Regions from separate parts of the Catenibacterium mitsuokai genome, predicted to be linked through region 2. Evidence: riboswitches for the same ligand, from Rfam matches in the RefSeq annotation. Region 2 holds a riboswitch; the other holds the start of a gene.
What was found. A riboswitch is a leader RNA that binds a small molecule or an ion and turns the genes downstream of it on or off. The one in region 2 is predicted to bind ZMP and ZTP.
Positions count from the first base shown of each region.

Region 1: another riboswitch for ZMP and ZTP. It lies ahead of NQ499_RS09610 (formate--tetrahydrofolate ligase); the one in region 2 lies ahead of NQ499_RS02330 (phosphoribosylaminoimidazolecarboxamide formyltransferase).

Region 1 is NZ_CP102271.1:1,821,086-1,836,841, reverse strand. Features, by position in the region: gene pepV (dipeptidase PepV) at 1-862, opposite strand, end outside; gene NQ499_RS09620 (NUDIX hydrolase) at 983-1,432, shown strand; gene NQ499_RS09615 (flavin reductase) at 1,441-1,941, opposite strand; ZMP/ZTP riboswitch at 2,032-2,112, shown strand; gene NQ499_RS09610 (formate--tetrahydrofolate ligase) at 2,227-3,897, shown strand; gene purE (5-(carboxyamino)imidazole ribonucleotide mutase) at 3,977-4,465, shown strand; gene purC (phosphoribosylaminoimidazolesuccinocarboxamide synthase) at 4,481-5,188, shown strand; gene purM (phosphoribosylformylglycinamidine cyclo-ligase) at 5,210-6,235, shown strand; gene purN (phosphoribosylglycinamide formyltransferase) at 6,229-6,819, shown strand; gene purH (bifunctional phosphoribosylaminoimidazolecarboxamide formyltransferase/IMP cyclohydrolase) at 6,816-8,339, shown strand; gene purD (phosphoribosylamine--glycine ligase) at 8,351-9,601, shown strand; gene NQ499_RS09575 (phosphoribosylformylglycinamidine synthase) at 9,611-13,366, shown strand; gene purB (adenylosuccinate lyase) at 13,370-14,749, shown strand; gene NQ499_RS09565 (TetR/AcrR family transcriptional regulator C-terminal domain-containing protein) at 14,834-15,376, shown strand; gene NQ499_RS09560 (sortase B protein-sorting domain-containing protein) at 15,711-15,756, shown strand, end outside.
Region 2 is NZ_CP102271.1:462,756-478,511, reverse strand. Features, by position in the region: gene NQ499_RS02370 (O-acetylhomoserine aminocarboxypropyltransferase/cysteine synthase family protein) at 1-690, shown strand, start outside; gene NQ499_RS02365 (RNA-guided endonuclease InsQ/TnpB family protein) at 893-2,143, shown strand; gene NQ499_RS02360 (desulfoferrodoxin family protein) at 2,237-2,605, opposite strand; gene NQ499_RS02355 (RrF2 family transcriptional regulator) at 2,837-3,244, shown strand; gene NQ499_RS02350 (DMT family transporter) at 3,272-4,108, opposite strand; gene NQ499_RS02345 (DUF3006 family protein) at 4,259-4,450, shown strand; gene NQ499_RS02340 (ABC-F family ATP-binding cassette domain-containing protein) at 4,461-6,191, shown strand; gene NQ499_RS02335 (hypothetical protein) at 6,691-7,011, shown strand; ZMP/ZTP riboswitch at 7,153-7,238, shown strand; gene NQ499_RS02330 (phosphoribosylaminoimidazolecarboxamide formyltransferase) at 7,277-8,455, shown strand; gene murB (UDP-N-acetylmuramate dehydrogenase) at 8,493-9,488, shown strand; gene NQ499_RS02320 (DEAD/DEAH box helicase) at 9,553-12,756, shown strand; gene NQ499_RS02315 (LacI family DNA-binding transcriptional regulator) at 12,758-13,738, shown strand; gene NQ499_RS02310 (PTS transporter subunit EIIB) at 13,854-14,123, shown strand; gene NQ499_RS02305 (hypothetical protein) at 14,134-14,484, shown strand; gene NQ499_RS02300 (hypothetical protein) at 14,688-14,837, shown strand; gene NQ499_RS02295 (transposase) at 14,955-15,756, shown strand, end outside.

The DNA.
Region 1 (15,756 bases), 1.3 Mb from region 2:
CGTAGCTATTATCAGTTACACTTGCAATATAATGACATAGGTTACTTGCGGCATTATTACCTAACTGAGGCTGAGATGCATGGGCACTCTTACCTTTTAAGAATAAGTGTGTGTTACCATCTACAACTTCTAAAGAACCCTTGAAGTTATTTTCTTTTAAGAATGCATTATATGATTCTTCATAGTCAGTACCCTTTAATACAGCTTTAGCCTGATCTGGTACGATATTCACTACACGTCCTGAATGAATAGAGATTACCTTATCATCATCTGTTTTCCCCTTGATGATGAAATGACAGTTACCTTTTTCACCATATACAACAGGGAAATCAGCATCTGGAGTAAATCCCATCTTTGGATATGGACGATGCTGGAAATAGTAATGCATACAGCGAGAACCATTTTCTTCATTACATCCAAAGATGATACGAACCTTCATCTTCTTTTCAAAATCAAGTTCATTGACAATCTTAGCAGCATAATAAGCGGCAATTAAAGGCCCCTTATCATCAGCCACACCACGACCATAGAGTGTATCTCCATCAAGAGTCATATCATATTCTGGATAATCCCATTCCTGACCTTCAGTAGGTACAACATCTAAGTGTCCAAGAATACCAAAACAGTCTTCTCCTTCACCAATATCAATAGAACCAGCATATCCATCACAATCATCAGTAACAAATCCATCTCTTTGACCAATAGAAAGCATTAAATCAAGCGCTTTACGGTTGTTTTCACCAAATGGCTGATTTTCTTTCGCAGTAGATTCATCAAGAGTTGAAGGGATCAGACATAAGTCCTTTAAATCTTTCAGCATTTCATCTTTATGCTTTAATACTTCTTCTTTGAAATCAATCATTTTATTCACCTCAGTGACTATTATATACAATTTTTGAATTATTTGAAACACACATACTGCACCTTTTTGTAACGTTCGTTCAAGAGTTGTGCTAATATAGTAAAAAGGGGGCAAAAGAATATGGAGAATAAAGACATACAGTTTCATATTACAGTCAAAGGTATTGTGATTTATGAAGGTAAGACATTAATCTTGAAACGTGTGAGACCTTCATCAGATGGACTTGGTTATTGGGAATTACCAGGTGGGGGATTAGAATACGGGGAAGATCCTCACCAGGCATTAGTAAGAGAATTAAAGGAAGAAACAGGACTTGATATTGAAATCATTAAGCCAGTTTATACATTTACGGCTATTAGACCACATTATCAGACAGTGGGTATTGGTTTCTTGTGTATTCCTACAAATGATCAAGTTAAGATTTCATTTGAACATACAGATTATAAGTTTGTGGATGAAGATGAACTAGAGAAGACACTTGACCCACATATCTTTAATGATATTAAGAAAACAATCGAAGAATATAACCAGATAAGAGAATATAATGAACTAAAAAGAGAAGCGAACTAGCGCTTCTCTTATTTCATATAGATCTTTTCAACTTCACAGATATACATTGTATGAAAATCTTTATTAGGATAGTTCTTATCCACAAGCGTTTCATCTAAGAAACATTCAGGCTTGATTGTATCTTCATAGAGTTTCTTTCCCACAACAACAATGTCTGCTTCTTCAAATGTAGGAAGACCTTCAATAAAAGTAGGTGTTAAATCAGTCTTCGCAATCTTATCTCCATCACGTCCAGACTCTCTACCAAGTATTGTTAAATCTTTCATATGTTCTCCATTAAAGAATGAAAGAGTCATCTTATCATTAGAATCTATAAATTCCTTTGTATAACGCTGTGGTCTTACAAAACAAGTCATCACTGGCTTATTCCATAATGTACCCATCTCGCCCCATGAAATAGTCATAGTATTAAATGCGTCTTTATTACCTGCACTAAGTAGTGCCCATTCCTTATTCAATTTATTGAATATTTTTAAATCAAATGTATTTATATCTACTTCTTTAAACATAGTCATTACCTCCGTTTTTATATTATAAACTTATGCCACTATTTAATCAAATTTGTGCTTGTCAAACAATAGGTTATTTGATAAACTACAACTGTATTATACGACTGACGGAAGTGGAATTAACCACATGGAGTATAATTTCTTGAAGAGCCGACCGTCTGGGCAACGTCCTGGACTTAGTAGGCTCTTTTTTTGTTTTTTTAAAAAAATGGAAGCATGCAGGTACCGGATTAGTATATAATTGTTTTAAAAGAAAATAACCTGAAAGAGAGGAAAAACAAAAAAATGTTAACAGACGTAGAAATTGCACAGAGTACAGTCATGGAGCCAATTAAAAATGTGGCTGAAAAGATTGGACTGACTGAAGATGATTTAGAATTATATGGTAAATATAAAGCAAAAATCTCTTTGGAAACTATCAAGAAAGTTGAAAATAATCCAGATGGTAAATTAATCCTTGTAACTGCAATCAACCCAACACCTGCAGGTGAAGGTAAGACAACTACAATGATCGGTTTATCACAGGCATTACATCAGTTAGGCAAGAAATCTGTAGTTGCAATGCGTGAACCAAGTTTAGGTCCTTGCTTTGGTATTAAAGGTGGTGCAGCTGGTGGAGGATATGCCCAGGTTGTTCCTATGGAAGATATCAACCTTCATTTTACAGGTGATATTCATGCCATCACTTCAGCAAATAACTTGATTGCAGCAATGCTTGATAACTCTATTCAGCAGGGTAACCCTTTGAATATTGATACTAGACAGATTGTATGGAAGAGAGTTGTTGACTTAAACGATCGTGCTTTAAGACATATTGTTGTTGGTTTAGGCGGTAAACCAAATGGTGTTCCTCGTGAAGATGGTTTTGATATTAGTGTTGCAAGTGAAGTCATGGGTATCTTATGTTTATCTACTTCTCTTGAAGATTTAAAGGCAAGAGCAGCAAGAATGATTGTTGCTTATAATTATGATGGTGAACCAGTCACTGTTGATGATATTCATGCAACTGGCGCTGTGACTTTATTATTAAAGGATGCCATCAAACCTAACCTTGTACAGACTTTAGATCATACTCCAGTATTTGTACATGGTGGTCCATTTGCCAATATCGCTCATGGATGTAACTCAGTTATGGCTACGAAGCTTGCTATGAAGCTTGGTGATTATGCAATTACTGAAGCAGGATTTGGTGCTGATTTAGGTGCTGAAAAGTTCTTAGATATCAAGTGTCGTCAGGCTGGATTAAATCCAGATGCAGTTGTAATTGTTGCGACTGTTCGTGCATTAAAGATGCATGGTGGTGTCAATAAGAAGGAATTAGGTACTGAAAACCTTGAAGCATTAAAGAAGGGTATTGGTAACTTAACTAAACATATTGAAAATATTAAGAAGTTTGGTTTACCTTGTATCGTTGCTATTAATGCTTTCCCTACAGATACAGGAGCTGAATTAAAGCTATTAGATGATATGTGTAAGGAATTAAATGTTGAAGTATCTATTTCTGAAGTATGGGCTAAGGGTGGCGAAGGAGGCATTGATCTTGCTAACAAGCTATTAAATATCCTTGATACTGAAGAATCTCATTATGCACCAATCTATTCATTAGATATGCCTATTGATGAAAAGATCAAGACAATCGCCAAAGAAATTTATGGCGCAGATGATGTTGTCTTCACTAAGAAGGTGGCAAACAAGATCAAGAAGTTCACTGCTCAGGGCTTAGGTGATTTACCAATCTGTATTGCGAAAACTCAGTATTCTTTATCAGATGATCCTACTTTACTTGGACGTCCTGAAGGATTCAAGGTAACAATCAGTGATTTGATTCCAAATACTGGTTCTGGATTCTTAGTTGCTATTTCAGGAAATATTATGCGTATGCCAGGTTTACCAAAAGTACCTGCTGCCAATAATATGGACATTGATGAAGAAGGTAAAATTACTGGTTTATTCTAATAATTGAGGTCAAGTTTAGGTGAAAGGCCTCTGAGCACCTAGATCATGAAAGTCATAATGAAAATAATGGAGGACTGAAATGAAAGCTGCAGTAATTATGGGTTCTGCCTCTGATGAAGCAAAGGTAGAAAAAGGAATTGCTATATTAAAAGAATATGGCGTAGATGTTGAAGTACGTGCTTTATCTGCACACCGTGCACATCGTGCATTGAGTGAATTTGTAGAAGAATGCAACAACAATGGAACAGATGTTATCTTAACAGCTGCTGGTATGGCTGCTGCCTTACCTGGTGTCGTTGCTTCTATGACAGTGTTACCAGTTATTGGTATTCCAATTAAAGGTGCAAGTTTAGATGGAATGGATGCCTTATTATCAATTGTTCAGATGCCTTCTGGTATCCCAGTTGCAACAGTTGCAATTGATGGTGCTAAGAATGCTGCCTGGTTAGCACTTGAAATCATGGCAATCAAATATCCAGAATTAAGTGAAAAATTAAAGAACAACCGTCAGGCTATGGAAAAAGCCTGCTTAGATACAAATAACGAAATTTCAGAAAAATATAGATAAGAGGAGAAAACAACAATGGAAAAGAAAGAATTAATGTACGAAGGAAAAGCTAAGGAAATTTTTGCAACTGATAACGAAGATGTTATCTTAATGCATTATAAGGATGATGCAACTGCAGGTAATGGTGTAAAACATGATCAGTTTGCTGGTAAAGGTGTATTAAACCACACTATTTCAGGTATTATCTTTGACATGTTAGAAGAAGCTGGTATCAAGACTCATATGATTGAAAAGTTAAATGATACTGATGATTTAGTTAAGAAAGTAGAAATCTTCCCACTAGAAGTAATTGTGCGTAATATTACTACAGGTTCTTTCTGTAAGAGACTTGGTGCTAAGGAAGGTGTTGTTTTAGCAGAACCAATTTTTGAAATTAGTTATAAGAATGACGAATATGGTGATCCATTAATCAATGAAGACCATGCTGTAGCTTTAGGTCTTTGCACTAGAGATGAATATAACACTATCAAATCTGAAACATTAAAGATCAACGAATTACTTAAAGCTTTCTTCTTAAGATTAAACTTAAAGCTTGTAGATTTCAAAATCGAATTTGGTAAGACTAAAGAAGGCGAAATCGTATTAGCTGATGAAATTTCACCAGATTCTTGCCGTTTATGGGATGTAGATACTAACAAGAAGTATGACAAAGACGTATTCAGACAGGATATCGGTGACTTAATTGAAACTTATAAAGCAGTTCTTGCAAGAATGGAAAAATAATAGATAAAAGGATGAAGAAACATGGATTATAAAAAAGCTGGAGTAGATATTGAAGCAGGTTATAAGTCAGTGGAATTAATGAAGAAGCATGTTAAGGCTACTATGAGACCAGAAGTACTTGGTGGTATTGGTGGTTTTGCGGGTGCTTTTGATTTAAGCAAGATCAAGGATATGGAAGAACCAGTTCTTTTATCAGGTACTGATGGATGTGGTACAAAGGTTAAGCTTGCTTTTGTAATGGATAAACATGATACAATCGGTATTGATGCAGTTGCAATGTGTGTTAATGATATTGCTTGTTCAGGTGGAGAACCTCTATTCTTCCTTGATTACATTGCATGTGGTAAGAACTATCCTGAAAAGATTGCGACTATCGTTAAGGGTGTTGCTGAAGGATGTATTCAGTCTGAATGTGCTCTTGTTGGTGGTGAAACTGCAGAACATCCAGGTTTAATGCCTGTTGATGACTATGATTTAGCTGGTTTTGCAGTAGGTGTTGTAGATAAGAAAGATATTATCGATGGTTCTACAATCAAGCCTGGTGATGCTTTAGTTGGTATTGCATCTACTGGTGTACATAGTAATGGATTCTCTTTAGTACGTAGCGTATTTGATATGACTAAAGAATCTTTAGATACTTATTATGACGAATTAGGTACTACTTTAGGTGAAGCTTTAATTGCTCCTACTAAGATTTATGTAAAAGCATTAAAGAGCGTAAAGAATGCTGGTATCAAGGTTAAGGGATGCAGCCATATTACTGGTGGAGGATTCTATGAAAACCTTCCTAGAATGTTACCTGATGGTGTAAAGGCTGTTGTTAAGAAGGACAGTTATAAAGTACCTCCTATCTTTGGTTTAATTGCTAAAGCAGGAAACGTTGAAGAAAAGATGATGTACAACACATTCAATATGGGATTAGGTATGGTTCTTGCTGTTGATCCAGCAGATGTTGAAAAGACTATCGAAGCAATCAATGCTGCTGGCTATGAAAGCTATGAAGTAGGTTATATTGCTGAAGGTGAAAAGGGAGCAGAATTATGCTAAACATAGCTGTATGCGTATCTGGTGGTGGAACTGATCTTCAGTCCATCATCGATGCGTGTGAAGCCGGAAAAATCAATGGACAGATCCGTCTGGTTATTTCTAACCGTAAGAAGGCTTACGGTTTAGAAAGAGCCCGTCTTCATGGTATTCAGGCAGAATGGATCAAGGATGAAGATGAGATCTTAAAGAGATTTGAAGAAGAGAAGATTGATGTTGTTGTATTAGCAGGCTATCTTGCTATTGTGGGAGATAAGTTACTTGCACAGTATAAGAATCGTATTATTAATATTCATCCCTCACTTATTCCATCTTTCTGTGGTCCTGGATTCTATGGAATGCATGTCCATGAAGCGGTGTTTAAAAGAGGTGTGAAGGTGTCAGGTGCAACTGTTCATTTCGTTACTGGAGAAGTGGATGGTGGACCAATCATCTTACAAAGAGCGGTTGATATTTCAGACTTAGAGACTCCTGAAGACATTCAGGCACGTGTCTTAGAAATCGAACATGAAATCTTACCAGAAGCTGTTGCTTTATATTGTGAAGGACGTGTTTCTGTAGAAAATGAAAGGGTGAAGATCAGTTGAAAAGAGCGTTAGTATCAGTTACAAATAAAGAAGGTATTGTTGAATTTGCGAAAGGTCTTGAAGAATTAGGCTTTGAAGTTGTTTCTACTGGTGGAACATATAAGAAACTATTAGAAGCAGGTGTAAAAGCCATTGAAATTGATGATGTGACAGGTTTCCCTGAAATCCTTGATGGAAGAGTTAAGACACTTCATCCAAAAGTACATGGTGGTATTCTATTTAGAAGAGATGTAGAAGAACATGTCAAGACTGTAGAAGAAATGGGTATTACACCTATTGATCTTGTTTGTTGTAATCTCTATGAGTTTGAAAAAGCGCTTAAGGCTGGCAAGCCAATGGCTGAAATGATTGAAAATATTGATATCGGTGGACCTTCAATGATCCGTTCTGCTGCTAAGAACTTCAAGGATGTATTGATTGTTACTGATCCAAAAGATTATGATGCTGTATTAGAAGCTATTAGAGAAGATAAGACTGATTTTGAATTCAGAATGAATCTTGCTTATAAGGCTTATAGCTTAACAGGCAGCTATGATGCAATGATTTCTCGTTATTTCGCTGATCAGGTGCATGATGAATTCCCTGATATCTTAAATATTTCATTAAAGAAGACAGATCATTTACGTTATGGTGAAAACTCTCAGCAGAGTGCAAATGCTTATGTTGATCCATATGTTCAGCATTCTTTATTAGATTATGAACAGTTACATGGTAAGGAAATTTCTTTCAATAACGTGAATGACTTATATGGTGCAGTTGCCTGCGTAAGAGAATTTGGTGATCAGTTAGTGACTGTTGCAATTAAGCATTCAACACCTTGTGGAGTTGCTATTGGTAAGACTGGTTATGAATCTTATAAGCGTGCTTATGAAGGTGATCCAACTTCTATCTTTGGTGGAATCATCGCTGTAAACTATAAGATTGATAAGGAAACTGCTTTAGAAATGAAGAAGACTTTCTTAGAAATCATTGCAGCACCTGATTTTGATGATGATGCTTTAGAAGTATTAGAAAAGAAGAAGAACTTACGTTTATTAAAGCTTAAGAATCTTGATGCACGTGATGCTAAGTATGATATTAAGTATCTTGAAGGTAAAGCACTTGTTCAGGAATTAAATACTAAGCTTATTGATGAAATGAAAGTAGTAACTAAGAAACAGCCAACAGAAGCTGAATTATCTGATATGGAATTTGGTTTAAAGGTTGTTAAATATGTTAAGTCTAATGCGATTGTATTAGTGAAAGATGGATGTACTCTTGCAGTAGGTGGAGGACAGACTTCACGTATCTGGGCATTAGAAAATGCAATTCATAATAATCCTGATAAGGATTTTCATGGTGCTGTATTAGCAAGTGATGCATTCTTCCCATTTAGTGATTGTGCACAGGTGGCTGATAAAGCAGGCATTAAGGCTATTGTACAGCCTGGTGGATCTGTTCGTGATCAGGAATCTATTGACTATTGTGATGAACATGATATGACAATGGTCTTCAATGGTTATAGACATTTTAGACACTAAGGAGGCGTTATATGAAGGTTCTTGTTATTGGTAGTGGTGGAAGAGAACATGCAATTGCCTGGAAATTAAAACAGAGTAAACATGTTACTGAATTATATGCTATTCCTGGTAATCCTGGTATGGATGCTGTATGTATTCCAGGTAGTGTAGAAGATATGCCTTTTATCTTAAAGACTGTTGAAGAAAAGGGTATTGATTTAACAGTGATTGGTCCTGAAGTACCATTATGTATGGGACTTGCTGATTATCTTGAAGAAAGAGGACATAAAGTATTTGGCCCTAGAAAAGAATCAGCTATTCTTGAAGGTTCTAAAGCCTTCTCTAAGGATTTTATGAAGAAGCACAATATTCCTACTGCAAAGTATGAAGAAGTGACTGATTATGAATCAGCTGTTAAAGCATTAGATGCATTTGATCTTCCTGTTGTTGTTAAGGCTGATGGTCTTGCAGCAGGTAAGGGAGTTGTAATCTGTGAAACAAAAGAACAGGCAAAAGAAGAATTAAAGGTTATGCTTGATGGCAGTGCTTTTGGTGAAGCAGGTAAGAAGGTAGTTTTAGAAGAATTCTTAACTGGTTTTGAATGTTCTCTATTGTGCTTTGTAGACCATGATACAATCATACCTATGGTATCTGCAAAGGATCATAAACAGATTTATGATAATAATGAAGGTCCTAATACTGGAGGTATGGGTACAGTATCACCTAATCCATTCTTACCTGAAGGTATGGAAGGAACTTTCAAGGAAAAGATTCTTGATCCATTCATGAAAGCTTTACATGAAGATCATATGGATTATCGTGGGGTAGTCTTTATTGGATTAATGATCAAGGATCAGGATGTTAAGGTATTAGAATTCAATGTTCGTTTTGGTGATCCTGAAACTCAGGTTATCTTAATGAGACTTGACAGTGATTTATATGAAGTAATGTATGGATGTGCGACAAATACATTGAAAGATGTTGATGTTAAGTGGAAAGATGAACAGGCAACATGTGTTGTTCTTGCAAGTGGAGGCTATCCTGGATCTTATAAAAAGGGTAAAGTCATTACTGGTTTAGATCATCTTCCAGATGATATCGTTGTCTTCCATGCAGGTACTAAACGTAATGAAAACAATGAAATCGTCACAAATGGTGGACGTGTATTAAATGTTTGTGCATTAGGACATGATCTTGAAGAAACAAGAAAGAAAGTCTATGATGCAATTGAAAACATTCATTTTGATGGCATGTATATGCGTAAAGATATTGGCTTACATTAGGAGGATAACATGGCTAAAGTTTATCGCGTTTATGTAGAAAAAAGAAAAGAAAATGCGGTTGAAGCAGATTCTATCAAACATGATTTGATGACAAGACTTGGTTTAACTGACATTTCTAACTTAACAGTTGTCAACCGTTATGATCTTCAGGGTATTACTGAAGAAGTATTAGAAGAAGGTATTCCTACTATTCTTTCTGAGCCAATGGTAGATGAAGTATATCGTGAAGAATATGCAATTCCAGAAGGAGCTGTAAGTTTTGCGATTGAATATCTTCCAGGACAGTATGATGCTAGAGCTGATGCCTGTGAACAGTGCTTCCAGTTATTAACTGGTGAAAAAGGCGTTAAGGTTAAATGTGCAAAGCTTATTGTGATCGAAGGTGTTTCTAGTGATGAATTACCAGCAATTAAACATTATTTAATTAACCCTGTTGATTCTAGAGAAGCGTCTTTAGAAAAGCCAGCAGATTTAAATGATGCTGTTGTTGAAATCAAGAAGGTTCCAGTGATTGAAGGATTTATTGGTTTCACTGATGAAGAAGTTGAAGCATTACTTGAAAAGATGAGTCTTGCTATGAACTTTGATGACTTAAAGGTGACTCAGAACTACTTTAGAGATGTAGAAAAGAGAGATCCTACTGAAACTGAAATCAGAGTATTAGATACTTACTGGTCTGACCATTGTCGTCATACAACATTTGCGACTGTTATTACAGATATTGATATCGCAAATGGTGCATTTAAAGAAATCTTAGAAAAAGATGTAGAAAAATATAAAGCAAGCCGTCATGTTGTTTATGGTGTAGATACAAAGAGAACACTTACTTTAATGGATCTTGCAACTATTTCTATGAAAGAACTTAGAAAGCGTGGATATTTGGATGATATGGAAGTATCTGAAGAAATCAATGCATGTTCAGTTCGTTTAAAGGTTCATACAACTGATGGTGATGAAGATTGGTTATTAATGTTTAAGAATGAAACACATAACCATCCAACAGAAATTGAACCATTTGGTGGTGCTGCTACATGTTTAGGTGGTGCTATCCGAGACCCATTATCAGGTCGTGCTTATGTTTATCAGTCTATGCGTATTACTGGTGCTGGTGATCCTCGTCAGAAATTAGAGGATACACTTCCTGGTAAATTACCACAGAGAAAGATCTGTGAAGAAGCCGCTCATGGTTTCTCTTCTTATGGTAACCAGATTGGTTTAACAACTGGTTTTGTCCATGAAGTATATGATCAGGGTTATGTTGCTAAGAGAATGGAATTAGGTGCTGTTGTGGCAGCAGCTCCAGAAGAACAGGTTAAGAGATTAATTCCTGAAAATGGACAGATTGTCTTATTAATTGGTGGACGCACTGGTCGTGATGGTATTGGTGGTGCGACTGGTTCTTCTAAGAAGCATGAATTAAAGACAACTGAAACTGCTGGTGCTGAAGTACAGAAAGGTAACCCAGTTGAAGAAAGAAAGATTCAGAGATTATTTAGAAATAAAGAATTCTCTAAGAAGATTGTAAGATGTAATGACTTTGGTGCTGGAGGTGTCAGCGTTGCCGTTGGTGAATTAGCACCTGGTCTAGATATCAACTTAGATGCAGTATTAAAGAAATATGAAGGTTTAAATGGTACTGAACTTGCAATTAGTGAATCACAGGAACGTATGGCTATTGTCATCAATGAATGTGATAAAGACTTCTGTATCCAGGCAGCTCATGATGAAAACCTTGAAGTTGTACAGGTTGCTACAGTAACAGATAAGAACCGTTTAACTATGAAATATATGGGAGATACTATTGTAGATATCTCTAGAGACTTCTTAGATGAAGCAGGAGCTAAACGTTATCAGGATATCCATGTAGAATTACCTGATTTTGATCAGGCACCATTCAACCCAGAAGCAAAAGAAAACTTCACTGAAACAACTAAAGAAGTATTATCTCGTTTATCTACAGCTTCTCAGAAAGGCTTAGTAGAACGTTTTGACTCTTCTATCGGTAATGGTACTGTTCTTTCACCATTTGGTGGTAAGACATATCGTACAGAAACTGAAGGTATGGCTGCATTAATTCCAGTATTAGGAAAAGAAACAACTACATGTTCATTAATGAGTTATGGCTATAGCCCACTTATTTCTGAATGGTCACCATATCATGGTGCTATCAATGCAGTTGTAGAATCTGTAGCAAAGATCATCGCAATGGGTGGTACTTGGCATACAATTCGTTTCTCATTCCAGGAATTCTTTGAAAAGTTATTAAATGATCCTAAGAGATGGGGTAAACCATTCAGCGCATTATTAGGTGCTTATCGTGCTCAGGAAGAATTATTATTACCTTCTATTGGTGGTAAGGATTCTATGTCAGGTTCATTTGAAGACTTAGATGTTCCTCCAACTTTAGTATCATTTGCGATTACTGGTGGAGATGTACATAAAGTCATCACTCCTGAATTAAAAGAAGCAGGACATGTATTAGTAGAATTCATGCTTCCTAAGGATGAATTCCATGTATTTGATTTTGAAGCATTAAGAAAACAGTTCGATGCAGTAGAAGCATTGATCCAGTCTGGTAAGGCTTATTCAGCTTATACAGTTAAAGACGGTGGTTTAGTTGAAGCTGTTTACAAGATGGCATTTGGTAATGAAATTGGTGTAGCATTTGACGATGCATTAACACTTAATGATTTAGTTGAAAAGAACTTTGGACATATTGTTGTAGAAGTAGACAATGCAGAAGTTGTTGAAGGATATGAAAATGTTCGTATTATTGCTTCTACAAATGAAGAAAAGGCTGTATCATATAAGGGTGAGAAAGTTACACTTGATGATGCATATGAAATGAATAGTGCACCATTAGAATCTGTCTATCCTACTACAGCAAAAGCACCTACTACAAAAGTACGTACTGGTGGCTGCAATGAAAGAGGCAAAATGTTTGCTTCTAAGAAGTATGATGAAGTAAATGTTGTTATTCCTGTATTCCCAGGAACTAACTGTGAATTTGATTCTAAACGTGCATTTGAAAAAGCAGGTGCAAAGGTTCAGCTTGTTCTTATTAGAAATAAGACAGAAGAAGATATTAAGAAGTCTGTTGATGAATTAGAAAAAGCAATCCATAATGCACAGATCATGATGTTACCAGGTGGTTTCTCAGCTGGTGATGAACCTGAAGGTTCAGGTAAGTTCATTGCAACTGTATTACGTAACCCAAGATTAAAGGCTGCAATCGATGATTTATTAGACAATCGTGAAGGCTTAATGATTGGTATCTGTAATGGATTCCAGGCATTAGTAAAACTTGGTTTACTTCCTCATGGACATATTAAGGATATGAGTAAAGATGATCCTACTCTAACATTCAATACAATTGGACGTCATTTATCTCAGATGGTAACTACAAGAGTATCTAGTGTGAAGTCTCCATGGCTTGCTAATGTAGAGTTAGGTGATGAACATATTATCCCTATTTCTCATGGTGAAGGACGTTTCGTTGCACCTCAGGAAGTACTTGATCAGTTAATTGATAATGGTCAGGTAGCATTCCAGTATGTTGATCCAAATGGAAATGTGACTATGGAATCTCCATATAACCCTAATGGTTCTATGTATGGTATTGAAGGTATCATTTCTGAAGATGGTAGAGTATTAGGTAAGATGGGTCATTCTGAACGTCAGGGTGAAAACAGAGACCTTAACATCTACGGTGAAATGGATCAGAAGTTATTTGAAGCCGGCGTGAAGTATTTTAAAGGAGAATAACGAATGGATAAATTAGAATTTGAAAGTATGACACTCTGTCCTCTAGATGGACGTTATGGCAAGATTAAAGATCAGTTAGCTGATTATTTCAGTGAATATGCACTTGTTAAGTATAGAGTGTTTGTAGAAATCCAGTGGTTGAAGTTCCAGTTGGATCACCTTCATACAGAAACTTTAGACAAGGTTGATCCTAACAAGGTAGAGGATATTCTTGCGATTTCTAAGGATTTCAACTTTGATTCTTTCAAGAGAATTAAAGAAATCGAATCTGTTACAAGACATGATGTTAAGGCAGTAGAATATTTCATTGATGAAAAGCTTAAAGCTTTAGGTTATGAACATTTAGAAAGCTATGTACATATCGGATGTACTTCTGAAGATATCAACAATACATCATATGCATGTATGATTAAACATGGTTTAAAGGATGTTTGGTTACCTGCAGCTAAAGAATTTGCTTCAATGATCAATAAATTAGCAGTAGATCATAAGGATGATGCAATGCTTGCACATACTCATGGACAGCCTGCTACACCTACAACTATTGGTAAAGAATTCAAAGTCTATGCTTATCGTTTCTTTTCTAGTATTGAAAACGTTGAAAATGTCAAGATTAAAGCAAAATTCAATGGGGCAACTGGTAACTACAGTGCAATCTTAACAGCCTTCCCTAATGAAGATTGGCCTACATTAAATAAGGAATTCGTAGAAGACTATTTAGGACTTACATTCAATCCATTAACTACTCAGATTGAATCTCATGACTATACTTGTCATATCTTAGATGGTATCCGTCATTTCAATAATATATTGGCTGACTTAGATGTAGATATGTGGTTATATATCTCAATGGAATACTTTAAACAGATTCCTGTTAAGGGTGAAGTTGGTTCTTCAACTATGCCTCATAAGGTTAACCCAATCCGTTTTGAAAACTCTGAAGCAAACATTGATTTATCAAATAATCTATGTGTTGCATTATCTAACAAGCTTCCTAAGTCAAGAATGCAGAGAGACTTATCAGACTCTTCAAGTCAGCGTAACTTAGGATTATGCTTCGGATATTCATTACAGGCTATTTCTGAAACAACTGGCGGCTTAGCTAAGTGTGTTGTAAATAAAGAAAAGCTTGCAAAAGACTTAAATGAAAAATGGGAAGTTCTTGCAGAACCTATTCAGACAATGTTAAGAAAATATGGTGTACCAGATGCTTATGATACACTTAAGGCCTTAACTCGTGGTAAGAATATTTCTCAGGAAGATATTCAGGCATTCGCAAAGAGCCTAGAACAGTTAAGTGATGAAGACCGTCAGACTTTATTAGATATGACACCTTCTTCATACATCGGTTTAGCTTCAGAACTTTGTGATATCGAACTTTAATCATTAAGAGACAACCTCTATGGGGGTTGTCTTCTTTATTTTTGTAGATAGGTTTGTTATAATGTTGCAAAGGTGGTGAGAATCTTGAGAGATACACGATATGTATTTGCAGAATGCATCAAACAATTGATGAATCATCAGTCTCTTGATAAGATCACAGTGACTGATATTGTGGAAATAAGCGGTAAGACTAGACAGACATTTTATCGTTATTTTCGCGATAAATATGATCTTGTGAACTGGTATTTTGAAGTATTAGCGGATAAGTCTTTCTTACAGATTGGCAATAGTGAAACTTTAAGAGAAGGGCTTACTAAGAAATTTGAATTTATTTATCATGATAGAGTATTCTTTAAAGAAGCATTTAAATCTAAAGATTATAATAATGTAGAAAACTATGATTATAACTGTATTCTCACTTTCTATCAGAATATTATTAAGAGAAAGCTAGGTAATAATATCCCATCAGATATTGAATTCTTATTGGAAATGTATTGTCATGGGTCTATTACTATGACTGTAGATTGGGCAACAGGGGGATATAAGCTGAAGCCTGAAGAATTAGCTGATATGCTGATAGAAGCATTACCACCTAAGTTAGATGAACTATTAAGAGATCTGAAATAAGGTCTCTTTTTTGCATAATACAACATTCGTTCTAAATACTGTTCTTTTATGCTGCTTTTCAAGTTTTGTTAAAATAAAATAGTATAATAACAAAAGTCTTGAAAAGGATTACATAAGTAATCTATAAGAAGGGTAGACAATTATGTATAAACATTTTTACGCTTATGATGGACAGAAGAAATACATATGAAGGGACACTCTGATCTTTTTGACAAACTTATAGTGTATCGACATGAATTATTTATTCTTAATAGATATTCTATGCCTTTTTTGCATTATTAGAAAAGTTGAAAAGACTTCTTTTTGGGACAAATCAAATAAGGAGAAAACGATTATGAACAAGAAATTGATGACTATGTTAGTCGCTTGTGCTTTATCAG
Region 2 (15,756 bases):
GGTGCTGATATTGTGACTCATTCTACAACTAAATATCTAGATGGTCATGCATCCGGTGTTGGTGGCGCTATTATTGATAGTGGAAACTTTGACTGGATGAGTCATGCAGAAAAATTCCCAGGGCTCACTACTCCAGATGATAGTTATCATGGAATCACTTATGCAAAGAGATTTGGTAAGGCCGCTTATATTACTAAAGCCACTGCACAATTAATGCGTGACTTAGGATCTATTCCTTCACCATTTAATAGCTATTTATTAAATATTGGAATTGAATCATTACCAGCACGTATGCGTGTACATTGTGAAAATGCCTTAAAGGTAGCTACATACTTAAAGAATCATCCAAAAGTAGAATGGATCCACTATCCAGGACTAGAAGATGATAAATATCATGAAGCCGCAAATAAATATATGCCTCATGGTACATGCGGTGTTATGTGCTTTGGTTTAAAGGGCGATAAGAAAGAAGCAGTGACTTTCATGGATCACCTACAGCTTATTAACATCGTGACTCATGTAGCTGATGCAAAGACTTGTATTTTACATCCTGCTAGCCATACACATCGTCAGATGACAGATGAACAATTAAAAGAAGCAGGTGTTGATCCAACACTTATTCGTTTATCTATTGGTTTAGAAAACCCAGATGACTTAATCAAGGATATTGAAGAAGCATTAAAGTACTAAAAAAGACTGCTCAAATGAACAGTCCTGAAACGGAATTTGTGCTTTTTTATCTATAGATACAACACAACATCCCCACCCCAACATAAAATATGGTTGGGGTTTTTTATCGATATTACATTTGATTGAGAAATTTTGGATTAGTGAGGGTATAAGATATATAGGAAACTTCTTTTCCTGAATCTACAGAAAGGAGGCTAAATATATGTATCTTACAGTCAAGCAGCAGGTAAAGCATCTGTCCAAGGAAGACTATCGTTCCATCAAGGAATTATGTCATATTGCAAAGAATCTTACTAATCAGGCAATCTATAACATCAGACAGCACTACTTTGCAGAAGGCAAGTATCTCAATTATGAGAAGAACTATGCACTTCTGAAGTCGTCTGGTAACTATAGAACGCTTAATTCCAATATGGCACAGCAGATACTGAAGGAAGTAGATGGTTCATTCAAATCATTCTTCGGTCTTCTTAAAAAGGCAAAGCAGGGAAAGCATGCACTTAAGGACTGCAGACTTCCACGCTATCTTCCAAAGGATGGATATACTACACTCGTCATTGGATTTGTAAGACTTAAAGGGAATAAGCTCATACTTCCATATTCAAACAGCTTCAGAAAGACACATAAGGCTGTTGAGATTACTATTCCACCTATACTGCTTGATAAGAAAGTGAAGGAAATACGTATCATACCAAAGGCAGATGCCAGGTTCTTTGAAATTCAGTACATCTATGAAGCTGAATGCATTCAAAGGAATCTCAATACAACAAATGCACTGGCATTAGATCTAGGTATCAATAATCTTGTCACTGGAGTATCAAGTAAAGGTGAAACATTCATCATCGATGGAAGAAGACTGAAGTCCATTAACCAGTGGTTCAACAAAAAAAATGCAAGATTACAGTCCATCAAGGATAAGCAGGACTATGGCAGGAAGCCGACCAACAGACAGAAGGCATTGGCACGCAGGCGTAACAATAGAATAAATGACTACATGAACAAGACTGCACGCAAGGTGATTGATTACTGTATCGATCATGATATTGGAACTCTTGTTGTGGGCTATAATGAAACCTTTCAGAAGGATTCCAACATAGGCAAAAGAAACAATCAGACTTTCGTCAATATTCCATATGGAAAGCTGAGAGACAAGCTTGAATATCTCTGTGAGCTGAATGGCATCATACTTGTAATGCAGGAGGAGTCCTACACATCAAAGGCCAGCTTCTGGGATAAGGATGTCATACCAGTCTATAAGAGTGATGATACTGAAGAATACCATTTCAGTGGAAAGAGAATACATCGTGGACAGTATAGAACAGCGAGTGGACAAGTTCTGAATGCAGATGTAAATGGTGCATTAAATATCATGCGTAAAAGTAGCGTTGTGGATGTAAACATCCTATACAGTAGAGGCGAAGTGGACACGCCTATAAGAATAAGGATTGCCTAGCAATAGGTGGAGACTTAAATATCAATCTTCTTAAACGGATGCGTAAGCATCTAAAAAAACCGACTTAATAAAATATTAAGTCGGAGTAGTTCACTATGCTTTCCATAAACCATGAAGATTGCAGTAGTCATAAGCTGCCACAACTTCATCACCTTCACCAACATAGAATACAGCTTCAGGCTTATCAGAAGGTGTTAACTGTTTAAACTGAGTACCATTCTTAGTTTCTAATACAATTAATGTAATGTAGTGTGCTTCAGTCATAGGATGTTCTACTGATCCTACAGATACTGTTACTTTATTATCTTCTACTTTCACTACAGGAACATGCTTTTCAACTGCGGCATCAGTTGTATTTGGTGTTAATTCCTTCATAGGTTCACCACAACAAACGACTGGTACACCAGAATCCACAAAATGAGTGATAACATTACCACAATGTTCACAACGATAGAATTTCATATTCAATTCCTCCTTTATCTAATACTATCATAACACTTTTAGAACAAGACTACGAATGATATGCTTTCTTTTAATATTTTTCCAGTCAAAATTGTAAAAGTGTTGATTACAAAAGGCTTTTTTTTGAGTGTTATTAGTGAATTTTTTCCAAAATAATCTTGTAAATATTTACAAAAGGCATTATTATGTAAATGGAAATAATAATAGAAGTTTTATATGGAGGTGATACGTATGACTAGTGATTTTAGTATTGCTGTCCACGCTCTCGTCTATTTAGGTAAAAACCAAGACCTTATTTCTAGCGATGAACTTGCAAAGCATATTTGCACTCATCCAGTACGTGTAAGACGTGTTATGATCAAATTGAGAGAAGCGGGCCTTATTAAGGCTAAAGCAGGTGTTGATGGAGGATATCGTCTTGATAAAGAAGCTGATGATATTACTTTATCTGAGATTGCGAAATCTGTCTCAAATGATTATATCCATGTGACTTGGCACAATGGAGAAGATGGAAGAGAAGCCATTAAGGACTCTAAAGTAGAACAAGCCATTGATTCTATTTTTGTAGATCTTAATGAAGCGTGTGACAATTTGTTGAAAAACAAGACCATCGAGGACATTATGAATATATCGAAGTAGAAATGGTCTACAATCAAAAGAAGCAGCCTAGATGGCTGCTTTTTTAAAGTCTAATACTAAGTTTAAGATAATGCCCCCTACAACCATTCCTGCACCAATTAAACTGATACCAGATATTGTCTCATGGAAGAAGATAAAAGCCCACAGAGGCGCTAGAATGACTTCTAACATGCAAATAAGATTGGCTGTAAAAGCTTCTGTACAAGAAATACCTAATGCAAGAAATATACCACCTAAACACATTGGAAAGAAACCATAACCACATACACCAAAGGCATCAGTAATATGGAAGTTAGGAAGTCCTCTAAAGACAATTAAGCCTACTGTAAGAGAGAACATATAAGCAAATATTGTCGAAGAGAAAGCTTCAGCCTCTTCTTTGTTGTTGAGGTAGAACTGCATTCCAAAGCAGGCTCCTGATATAATTGCGAGTATATTTCCTAATAGATGCGAGAAGGAAAGAGTATCCGCAAAGAATAGTGCCATACCGATAAAGACAATCGCAATGATCCCCATTTGTCTTTTTGTCGGTAATTTACGTAAATCAATTGATTGATAGATCAATACAAAGATTGTTGATGAGTATTGTAATACAATCGCATTGGCCACTGATGTGAGCTTATTGGCATAGATGAATGTTAAACTCATAAGGAACTGAAAGACCCCCACTGTAACTGTCATTTTATTGAATACCAGCTTCTTATGATGAATGATCATACTAAGAGGTATTGCGACAATAGAACTCATCATTGAGAATCCCAGCCCATTTAAGTGGCTTGCACGTATAAATAAACCTGCAAGTGACCAGCAGAATGCTGTCATAAGCAAGAAGAATACACCTTTTGTACTTATTTTATTTTCCATAATACAGCCACTAATAATGCGATAATTAAAGGAATAAGCACTGGCACAACAACACATAAACCAAATAAAAGAATATTATTCATAAAAGTTCACACTCCTTTTCCCCATTATAGCATGCTATAATGAGGAAAACAAAGAGGAGATGGAATCATGTGGGTTGTTGAAAGAATTGATGAAAAAGGGTATTATCATCTAGAAAACTTAAAGACAGGTGAAACCATTTTAAAGAGAGGTTTAAATGCACATGAAAATGATGTATTAGATGAATGCTTCCGTGTTTTACCTGAAGAGACTAAGAAGAGAAAACAAGAAGTGGATGATTTATTCCACTCTCTTTTATAGAGGTGACTACATGTTAATTAATATACAGAATTTATCTTATGCGATTGGTGAGAGACAGTTGTATAAGAACTTGAATATGATTGTAGAGGATACAGATAAGATTGCCTTAGTTGGTGTCAATGGAACAGGTAAGAGTACTTTATTAAAGATGATTGCCCATCATGACAGTCCTGCAATCACTTATAAGAAGGATCTAAAGATTGCTTATTTACCTCAGAATCCTGTATTTAGAGATAATGAAACGATTCTTAATGAAGCAAAACATATTCTTAAGGATGTCCCTGAATATTCTATTAAGTCTTCTTTGACACGTTTTGGTTTAGAAGATATGGATCAGGTAATCAGTACTTTATCTGGGGGTCAGAAAAAACGTTTAGCTCTTGCTATCGTATTACTGGAAGAATGTGATTTACTTATTCTAGATGAACCGACTAACCATCTAGATACCCCTATGATTGAATATCTAGAAAAATATTTAATTAAGCGTTCTAAAGGGTTACTTATGGTCACTCATGATCGTTACTTCCTAGAACGTATTACAAATAAGATCTATGAATTAGATAGAGGTGAGATTTTCCCTTATGTAGCCAATTATTCACACTTCCTAGAATTAAAGGCAGAAAGAGAAAACAATGCCTTACAGGCACAAAGAAAAAGAAACCTCTTCTTAAAGAAAGAATTAGAATGGGTCAGAGCAGGTGTTCAGGCACGTTCTACTAAGAGTAAAGACCGTTTACAGCGTTTTGAAGAATTATCTTCTATTGAACAAATTCAGGAGAAAGGAACTGTTGAACTTATAGATACTACAAGTCGTTTAGGTAAGAAGACTATTGAGTTAGTGAATGTGTCTAAAAGCTATCCTGATAAGGTGATGTTTAAGCCATTTTCTTATTTATTTAAGAGATTTGACCGTATAGGTATATTAGGACAAAATGGCTGTGGTAAGACAACGTTACTCAATATGATTGCAGGTATTATCACTGATTATGATGGTGAGATTATTATTGGTGATACAATCCGTATGGGCTATTTCCAGCAGCATTTCCATTATGATGATCCTACAATGAGAGTTATTGATTATATTAGAGAAACAAGTGATAATCTAGAAACAAGTGAAGGTACACTTAGTGCTCGTAATATGTGTGAACGTTTCTTATTTGATGACCATGCCCAATATACACAGATTGGTAAGTTATCAGGTGGTGAACAGAGAAGACTTTATTTATTAAAGGTTTTAATGGGTGCACCGAATGTATTACTATTAGATGAACCGACGAATGACTTAGATATTGAAACATTGAATGTATTAGAAGATTATCTAGATACATTTAAAGGTATTGTGATTACTGTATCCCATGACCGTTATTTTCTAGATCGTATTGTGGATGGTTTATTTGTCTTTAAGGATCAGGAAATTCATTATGTGAATGGTGGCTATAGTGCTTCTATTGATATCACTAATACTAAGAAAGAAACAGAATCTCAAAGAGAAGACTATCGTAAACAGGCTAAAGAAAATAGAAAGAGAAGATTAACCTTCAGTGAAAAGAAAGAACTAGAAGGTATGGATGATCTTCTTATGAATCTAGAAACACGTTTAAGTGAAATCGATGAAGAAATGGGAAGTACCCAGGATTTTGAAAAGCTCGATGAATTAAGTAAAGAACGTGATGAAGTTGAAAAGACTTTAGAAGAAAAGAATGAACGTTATCTAGAACTATTAGAAATAGAAGAAAGCTAAACGAAAAGAGGAACCCATTTGGATTCCTCTTTTGCTATATAAGGAGAAGCATTAGACTCATTTGAATAATTTATCAAACCCATCTTATTGATATTGAGTTCTTTTTATTATTAGACTTTTTATGGATTCAACATTTTATTAGAAATTTTCATTTCTCATTTAATATAAGATCGAATCTTACTATAATCGCCGTATTTCTTCATTTTACTTTTCGGTTCGTTAGACTAGGAAGTCAAGTAACATGTCTTATATTTAATGTTTTATCTTCTGTCTTCTCTTTTCGCTTATATCATACATTATCATTCGCATGAATGCAAGCGTTTTCATCTAATTTTTATAAAATGAAAATTTATTGATAAATAGATGCTTTTTCACAAATACAATTGACGTTAGTATACATATACTATACAAAACAACTACGCCAGCGGTAGAAGTACTCTAAGTGAGCCTACCTGCGCAAAAATCTCCTTGTCTATCGACAGGAGGTTTTTGTTTTCAAATGAAAAAGCTATGGCTTTTACATCACCATAGCTTTTTCTGCTGGATACTAGGATTACATCTTTTGGATTCAATTTCCAGCATCATAGATAAATGGGAAAACCTTTTTATAGCCTTCCAATATATAGATCAACGTACCTTATTATTATATTCAGGAGCTATCTCCCGTTTCCACCCATCATATAAACCATACATTATCGATATTGCATATAAATCATTATCGGTGGATAAATACGTTTTTCCTAATTTAATTGAGTATCCTCAATGGATACTCAGTCACAGTATCCCATGGGAATCTCTCCTTTCTGACCAAGTTCTTTGAGATGAATGTATATGTTAAGGAGGTCTTCCTCCTCTCTTTCTGACTTAATTATAGCCTAATAATTACAATTATGCAAGCGTTTACATTCTATTTTTATATAATGAAAATGCTTGTTTTATTATATTCTTTTATCTATAATGACATTAGTTATATGACTGACGGAAGTGGAATTGACCACAGGGAGTATAATAAATCAAATGAAGAAGCCGACCGTCTGGGCAAAGAAGCCTGGAGTATGTGTCGGCTTCTTTTTTTGGAGGAATCTATGAAAGAATTAGAATTAAAGTATGGCTGTAACCCTAATCAGAAACCTGCTAAAGTGTTTATGGAAGAAGGAGAACTTCCTTTTACTGTCTTAAATGGTAAACCTGGTTATATCAACTTATTAGATGCTTTTAATAGCTGGCAGCTAGTGAAGGAATTAAAGGAAGCAACTCATATGAGCTGTGCGGCAAGTTTTAAGCATGTATCTCCTGCTGGTGTAGCTATCGGGACACCTTTAACTGAAGTAGAAAGACAGATGTATTTTGTAAAGGAAAGTGCTGAAGTGTTAAGTCCAATCGCTAATGCATATATTAAGGCAAGAGGTAGTGACCGTATGAGTTCATATGGTGATTTCTGTGCTCTTTCTGATGTATGTGATGAAGTAACTGCTAAGCTTATTAATCGTGAAGTCAGTGATGGTATTATTGCGCCTGGTTATACAAAAGAAGCTTTAGAAATACTTAAGAAGAAAAGAAGAGGCACTTATTGTGTATTACAGATGGATCCCCATTATGTACCTAATCCAGTAGAAATTAAACAGGTATTTGGTATTACATTCCAGCAAGGTAGAAATAACTGCGTGATTAATGAAGAGATGTTTAAGGATGTTGTATCTAAGAATAAAGATATTCCTGAACATGCATTACATGATTTAATCCTTTCTATGATCACATTAAAGTATACACAGTCTAATTCTGTATGTTATGTCAAGAATGGTCAGGCTATTGGTATTGGAGCTGGCCAGCAGTCTCGTATTCATTGTACAAGACTTGCTGGTAATAAGGCAGATGTCTGGTTCTTACGTCAGCATCCTAAGGTATTAGGTTTACAGTTTGCAGATGGTCTAAAACGTGCTGAAAAGGATAATACAATTGATGCGTATGTATCAGATGATTATGAAGATGTACTTGGTGAGGATGTATGGCAGAACTATTTCAAGGTAAAACCAGAAGTATTCACAAAAGAAGAAAAGAAAGAATGGTTAAAGAAGAATACAGATGTTGTACTAGGTAGTGATGCATTCTTCCCATTTGGAGATAATATTGAACGTGCCCATAAGAGTGGTGTAAAGTATGTGGGTGAGCCTGGTGGTTCTATTCGTGATGACCATGTTATTGATACATGTAATAAGTATGATATGGTTCTTGCATTCACACATCAGAGATTGTTCCATCATTAATGCACACTTTTGAAAAAACTATGTTATAATGCACTTTATGAGAATAAATGAGAATGTAGAAATCAAGGAACTCACTACAATGCGCCTAGGCGGTCTAGCGCGTTATGTGATTGAATTAGAGACCGTAGAAGATGTAGAAAAAGCTTACTTATTTGCAAAAGAACGTCAGCTTCCTGTATTTATTTTAGGAACAGGAAGTAATGTAATTGGAAAAGATGAAGGTTTCAAGGGGGTTATTCTTTTAAACCGTATTAAGGGTATACGTTCTATTGATGAATTAACAGTTGTTGCAATGGGTGGAGAACTACTTGATGATCTTGTTGCTTTCACTACAGAAAAAAATTTATCTGGTATTGAAGCATTGAGTGCTATTCCTGGTACAGTAGGTGCTGCACCTGTACAGAATGTAGGTGCTTATGGTCAGGAAATTGTACAGGTATTAGACTCTGTTCTTGCTTATGATTTAAAGGAAGAAAAGTATGTCACTATTAAAGCTGAAGATATGAAGCTAGGCTATAGATCAAGTATCTTCAATCATGGTGAAGATGCAGGACGTTATTTGATTATCTCTATGACTATTCACTTAAGTCATGATACACTTACTCCTCCTTTCTATACTTCTTTACAGAATTATGTAGAAGAACATCAGATTACTGATTTCTCTCCTAAATCTATTAGAGAGATGGTGACTGAAATACGCTGGTCCAAGCTTCCTAAACCTGAAGAAATGGCAAGTTCTGGATCATTCTTTAAGAATGTTTATTTAGATGATGCTGAAGCTGATCGTTTAAGAGGCATGAATGTACCGGTATGGGAAGGAAATAAAGTCCCTTCTGGATGGTTGATAGACCATGCTGGATTAAAGGGAATGGTTTTCCATGGCATGCGTGTATCTGAGAAAGCTGCACTGATCTTAATTAATGAAAGTGCACAAAGTTATGCACACTTAAAACAGGCTAGAGAAGAAATCGTTTCTATTATTAAAAAGAAATATGGTTTAACTCTACAACAGGAACCTGTTGAACTGGAATAAATTTTATTCCAGTTTTTTTGTGTTCTTTCTTATGATATAATTAGTTAGATTAGGAGGAATTGCTATGTTATTTATCACTGATAATGAATTTGAACGTGTTGTATCTAGAGCACGTAACCGTGATATTGCACGAGAATATTATCGAAGAGATTATGTTGTGAATGTTTCTATTACAACTGATAATCGTGGTTATTATCATATTTCTGGTAAGGTTATGATTAATGGTAATATCTATCTTCCTCGTGTTCTTGTAAATCCCAATTCTAAAATAGTTTCTACAGACTGTAATTGTATTTATGCCGATGAATATACAGCCTGTGGTCATATAGGTGCCCTTATCTTAAAGGTTCAGGAGTTATCTCCTAACACGTTCCCTTATCGTTATGCTGTTGATTTACAAAAGCGTGCACAGGAAGAAAAGAAAAGTGCTATGAGAGAACGTCTTTTATGGGAACAGCGTATGCAGGAATATAGACGTAAAGAAAGAGAAAAGGAAACCAATGAACTGACTGATTATATTAAAAAACAATTAGTGAATCAGTTTACACCTGTTGATTCTACACCTGTTCATTTAAGACTATATGCAGATGACTGGCAGTTTGGCATTACTTTAAAGATTGGACGTAATAGAGATTATATTGTAAAGAGTATTCCTAATTTTGTGACACAAATGCAAAATAATGAATATCATACGTATGGTAAGACACTCGCTTTTGTGCATAATCCTGATATTCTTGATGAACCTTCAAAGAAGATTTATCAATTTATTTTAAGATATTATCATTCACATTTATCTAGTAATAACACTTTATTCATCAATGATGATAATGTCGATGCTTTCTGGGATTTACTTGAAGAAATCCCTCAGGCAATGCATCCTTTTGCTCGTTTAGAGGATGAATTACATCCTGTTGTATCAGTGTCTAAGGATAAGCATGATACAATTCTAGAATTGGACACAGACCTCTCACCTTACTATATTGGTAAGAAGAACTTATATAGTTATAGCCCTTCTACACATTCTTTTACACGTTATCGTTTTGATAAGCAGGGAGTAAGTGTTGAGTTATTGAATCGATTTGATACATTACAGCGTCTTTATGTATCTCATGATCAGTTAGAAAACTTTACACGTTATATTATTTCTCCTACAAAGAAATATATTGAGTATGTAGGTCTAGAAGATAAGATTAAGGAAGAAACGCATCTAGAAATCTATGCAGATGTAGATGAAGATGAATATGCTTTGATTACTTTAATGGGAACATATGAGGATGGTAAGCATGATATTCTTAAAGATGATGTACCTCATTCTTTAAAGGCAGATTTGATTATTAGTTTCCTAGAGAAATATAATCCTGATGATATGTCAGGACCTATGCGTTTTGATACACATCGCGATGAAACCATTGATATGATTCATGATGGTTTAAATCACTTGAATAAGTTGACAGATGTTTATGTATCTGATTCTTTACAGGCTATTGGTTCTAAGAAGTCTATGAACTTATCTGTTGGTATTAAGGTTTCCCATAATTTATTAGAAATGAATCTGGATTCTTTAGATGTTCCTAAAGAAGAACTGGCTGATATTATAGCAAGTCATCAGAAGAAGAAACGTTATCATCGTTTAAAAAATGGTCAGTTACTTTATATTGATACACATGAATTAGATGAGTTAGGTCAGATGATGGATCAGTATCATATTCTACCTAAAGATATTTCTGAAGATGGTACTATTGATTTAAATCTGAATAGAGCTCATCAGATGGACTTAGCCACTCAAGGTTTTGAATATGTACAGGTCAATCGTGAAGAATCATTTAAGGATGTATTAGACCATTTAAAGAACTATACACATCATGAACATCCTTTAAATGAGCGTTATGCACCTATTTTAAGAGATTATCAGAAGGAAGGTTTCCAATGGCTTTCTACTATGAATGACCTTCATTTTGGTGGTATTCTTGCCGATGATATGGGGCTAGGTAAAACGATTCAGATTATGAGTTTATTAGAAAGTAATGAACATCATTTCTCTGTTATTATCTGTCCTGCTTCATTGATTTTAAACTGGTTAGATGAGTTTAATAAGTTCTCTTCTCATTTAAAGGTGACTTGTGTTATGGGAAGTGCGAAGGAACGTAAAGAGATTATTAAAAGCTATAAACAGTTTGATGTTATGATTACTTCTTATGACTATATTCGTAAGGATTATGAACAATATAAAGGTATCACATTTGATTTTATTGTCTTAGATGAAGCACAGTATATTAAGAATCAGAAAACTAAGAATGCGATTGCAGTAAAATCATTAGAAGGTAAACAGCGTTTTGCGTTAACTGGTACACCTATTGAAAACTCACTGGCTGAGTTATGGTCCATTTTTGACTTCTTAAATAAAGATTATTTATATAACTATCGTTATTTTAAGTCTCATTATGAAGCACCTATTGTCAAGGATCATGATGAAGAAACACAGACACAATTACAGAAGATGATTTCACCTTTTGTATTAAGACGTACGAAGAATGAAGTATTAAAAGATTTACCTGATAAGATTGAAAATACTGTACTTGTAGACTTCAGTGAAGATGAAAAGAAGCTCTATTTAGCACATTTAGCACAGGCCAATCAGTTATTAAAGACTTTAGATGGTTCTAAGGACCGCATTCAGATTCTTGCGATGTTGACAAAGTTAAGACAGATCTGCTGCGAACCTCGTATTGTCTTTGATGATGTAAAACATAAGTCTTCTAAGATGGAAGCATGTTTAAATATTATTCAGACATATAAAGATAATAACAAGAAGATTATTGTATTCTCGTCATTTAAGAGCTTATTGAATCTTCTTGCAAAAGAATTAGATAAGAGTAAGACATCTTATTATATGTTGACTGGTGATACAGAAAAAGAGAAACGTAAAGGATTAGTGGATGCTTATCAGAACGATGATACAACAGTCTTCTTAATTAGTTTGAAGGCTGGAGGTACTGGTTTAAACTTGACTGCTGCAGAAGGTGTTGTTCATTTTGACCCTTGGTGGAATATGTCTGCACAAAATCAGGCAACTGATAGAGCATATCGTATCGGTCAGAAGAATAAGGTATTTGTATATAAATTGATTATGGCTGATTCTATTGAAGAAAAGATTCAGACATTGCAGGCTGCAAAGAAGGATCTTGCAGATCGTTTTGTGGAAGGTAATAGTGGTTCTATTACGACTATGAGTGGTGAAGAAATCATGAGTTTATTTAGTGAGGATTAACATGAAGAAGATGACTATGGCCGATATTGCGAAAGTTGCAGGTGTGTCTAAGACAACTGTTTCTCGTTATTTTAATGGTGGCTATGTAAAAGAAGAAACACGTCAGAAGATAGAGAAGATTGTGAAAGAGTATGATTATGAACCTAATGTGCTTGCTGCGAATTTAAAAGCCAACAAGACACATACCGTGGGTATTGTATGCCCTACTCTTACTTCATATGCTTCTAGTCGTATGATGATGAACATTGATCAGTTCTTAAAGAAACATCATTATACGACAATTATCATTAATACAAATCATGATGAACTCGATGAAATCAAATCTATTACTAAACTTATGCAGCTAAAGGTGGATGGAATTGTCCTTCTTGCAACATCTATCACAATGGCACATAGAGATATTGCCTCTAAGAGTTCCATTCCTATTGTCTTTATGGCGCAGGCCTATGATGATGGTGTAAGTGTTATTAATAACGATTATGAAGCAGGTTATAAGATAGGTGAGTATATTTATAATAATGGTCATAAGAATGTTGTATATGCAGGAGTAAGCAGAAAAGATGTGGCTGTAGGAGTAATTCGTAGACAGGGTGTTTATGATGGCTTACAGGATGTGCATCCTCATTTTCTAGAAACAGACTTCTCTGTGGAAAAGACAATAACTCGATTAAATGACTATTTAAATCATCATGAATGTCCTACTGCCATTATTTGTGCAACAGATACGATTGCGATGGGATGTATGAAGGTTCTAAAAGACCACGGTTTACGTATTCCTGAGGATGTTTCAGTAACTGGATTTGGTGGCTATTGGACTTCTACTGTAATGTCCCCTGCCCTTACAACTATTAAGTTCCATTATGCCCATGCTGGTCAGATGGCTGGACAAATTATTCTTGATATGATTGAAGAAAAAGAGGTCGAACGTGCTACACTTATTGACTTCACATTTATAGAAGGAGAAAGCGTCAGAAGTATCTGATGCTTTTTTTATAAAAAAAGTGGTATCGGTTCCATATTTTTGTTGGCAAAGCATTACATGTGGTTTATGATACAGATGTGGTATCGGTAATGCACTGATAAAGGAGGAAATTTCAATGGACTACAACAAAGTCGCAAAAGAAGTCATCTCCCACGTTGGTGGACCTAAGAACATCAAAAAGGCATTTCATTGTGCTACACGTTTAAGATTGATGTTGAAGGATCCATCATTTGCAGATGAAAAAGCTTTAGAATCTGTAGATGGAGTTAAGGGAACATTCCTTGTCCAGGAACAGTTCCAGATTATTTTTGGGAGTGGTGCTGTTGATGCCAATACAGATGTTGTAGAAATAGCGAATCCAGTCGTAGAAGCTAAGGTTGCATAAGGAGATTTTTATGAAGGAAATGTATAAACTAAAATATCATCTAGAACCTGTATCTGGATGGATGAATGATCCTAATGGGCTTATAGAAAAAGATGGAGTATATCATATCTATTATCAGTATTCTTACGAACCTGAAGGTGGATTAAAGTATTGGAAACAATTCACCACTAAAGATTTCCTTTACTATCAGGATGAGGGGATTGCCCTCTCTCCTGATCATCCTCATAATCAAGGTGGTGCTTATTCTGGGTGCTGCTTCAATGATCATGGATTATTACGTTATAAATTTGTGGCGAAAAAACCACACGCTTGCGTGTGGGATGAAAGCCACATTTCACTTGATATATACTTAGAAAAATGATATATAATCTATGTATATTAAAGTATAGAAAGTAAACAGATCATTAGTAAAAGTAACTATGATATAAGCATACATACAACACAACAACCATCACTGTAATCAGAAAAATCCTAATAATGCTGCACATATAGCGAACAATAATAACCATGCAGAACAGTGTAATCCTAATAATTCAGCATATCATTCAAGTTGTGGAAAAAGTAATGGCACGAACTAAAAGTGACAATGTACAAATAAATATCTCCATTCCTGCCGGATGGAAAACAGAACTTGAAAACCTTGCACGTATCTATTCTGCTGAGGAAGGTGAGAGTATCATATTTCTTGACTTGCTTCGTATTGAAAATATCTGATACAGTATCACATCATTAGGTATTCTAAATTCATATTTCTGGTATTAAAAGGTAATGTAGAGGAAATATTGAAACAGATATCACAGAAAAATCTATTACCACATTAAGGCTCTTGAAGTGAAGCCTGACCATATACATGTCTTTGTAGATGTACCACAAACTGCTGCTCCCTGTGATGTTGTAAGGACTTTTAAAGATATAAGTGCTATTGAACTATTCAAGGCATTTCCACAATTAATACAATTCTATGCAGGATGCGGTATTTTATGGTCTAGAGGATATTTTGTATCTACAGTAATTAAGATAATATTAAGGAGCAGAAAAATGATAACTGATAAAGAACATAAAAGACATCTTAAACAATTTCATAAGCTTTCTGACAGGCATATCCTGGCTGCTGAAACTGATATGTCTTCTTCTGATATACAAAAAGTTGTAAAGCTTTCGAATAAGATCAGAAAAGCAGGCAACGAACTTGTAGGTCTTATGAGAAAGAATTATAACCAGCTTATGCGTACAAAGAGATACCGAAAATTACTATTTCTTTATGGTAATTCTAAAGATAAGGATAAACGAAAAACTTATGCCAAACAGCTTAATGAAATGCAGAAAGCTTATAATATTACATGGGAATACTGCAGAACGTCCATGATTCCAATAGGCAAGAAATATGGTGTAGACGCTGTATTCGCTCTGACTAAAGCCGAAGATATATGGCGTGGTATTGAAAAATGCTTATATGGTAATGGTAATGCCATTCATTTCTCAAGATATGGAGAACTGCCTTGTATTCGTGCAAAGCAGATAAATCGTGGTTTACCTATATCCGTTACAGATAATAAGCTGCAGTTCAAACTTGGCAGGATGGTATTTGGAATACAGGTAAATGATAGATTCCAGCAGGATGAAGTAGATGCTG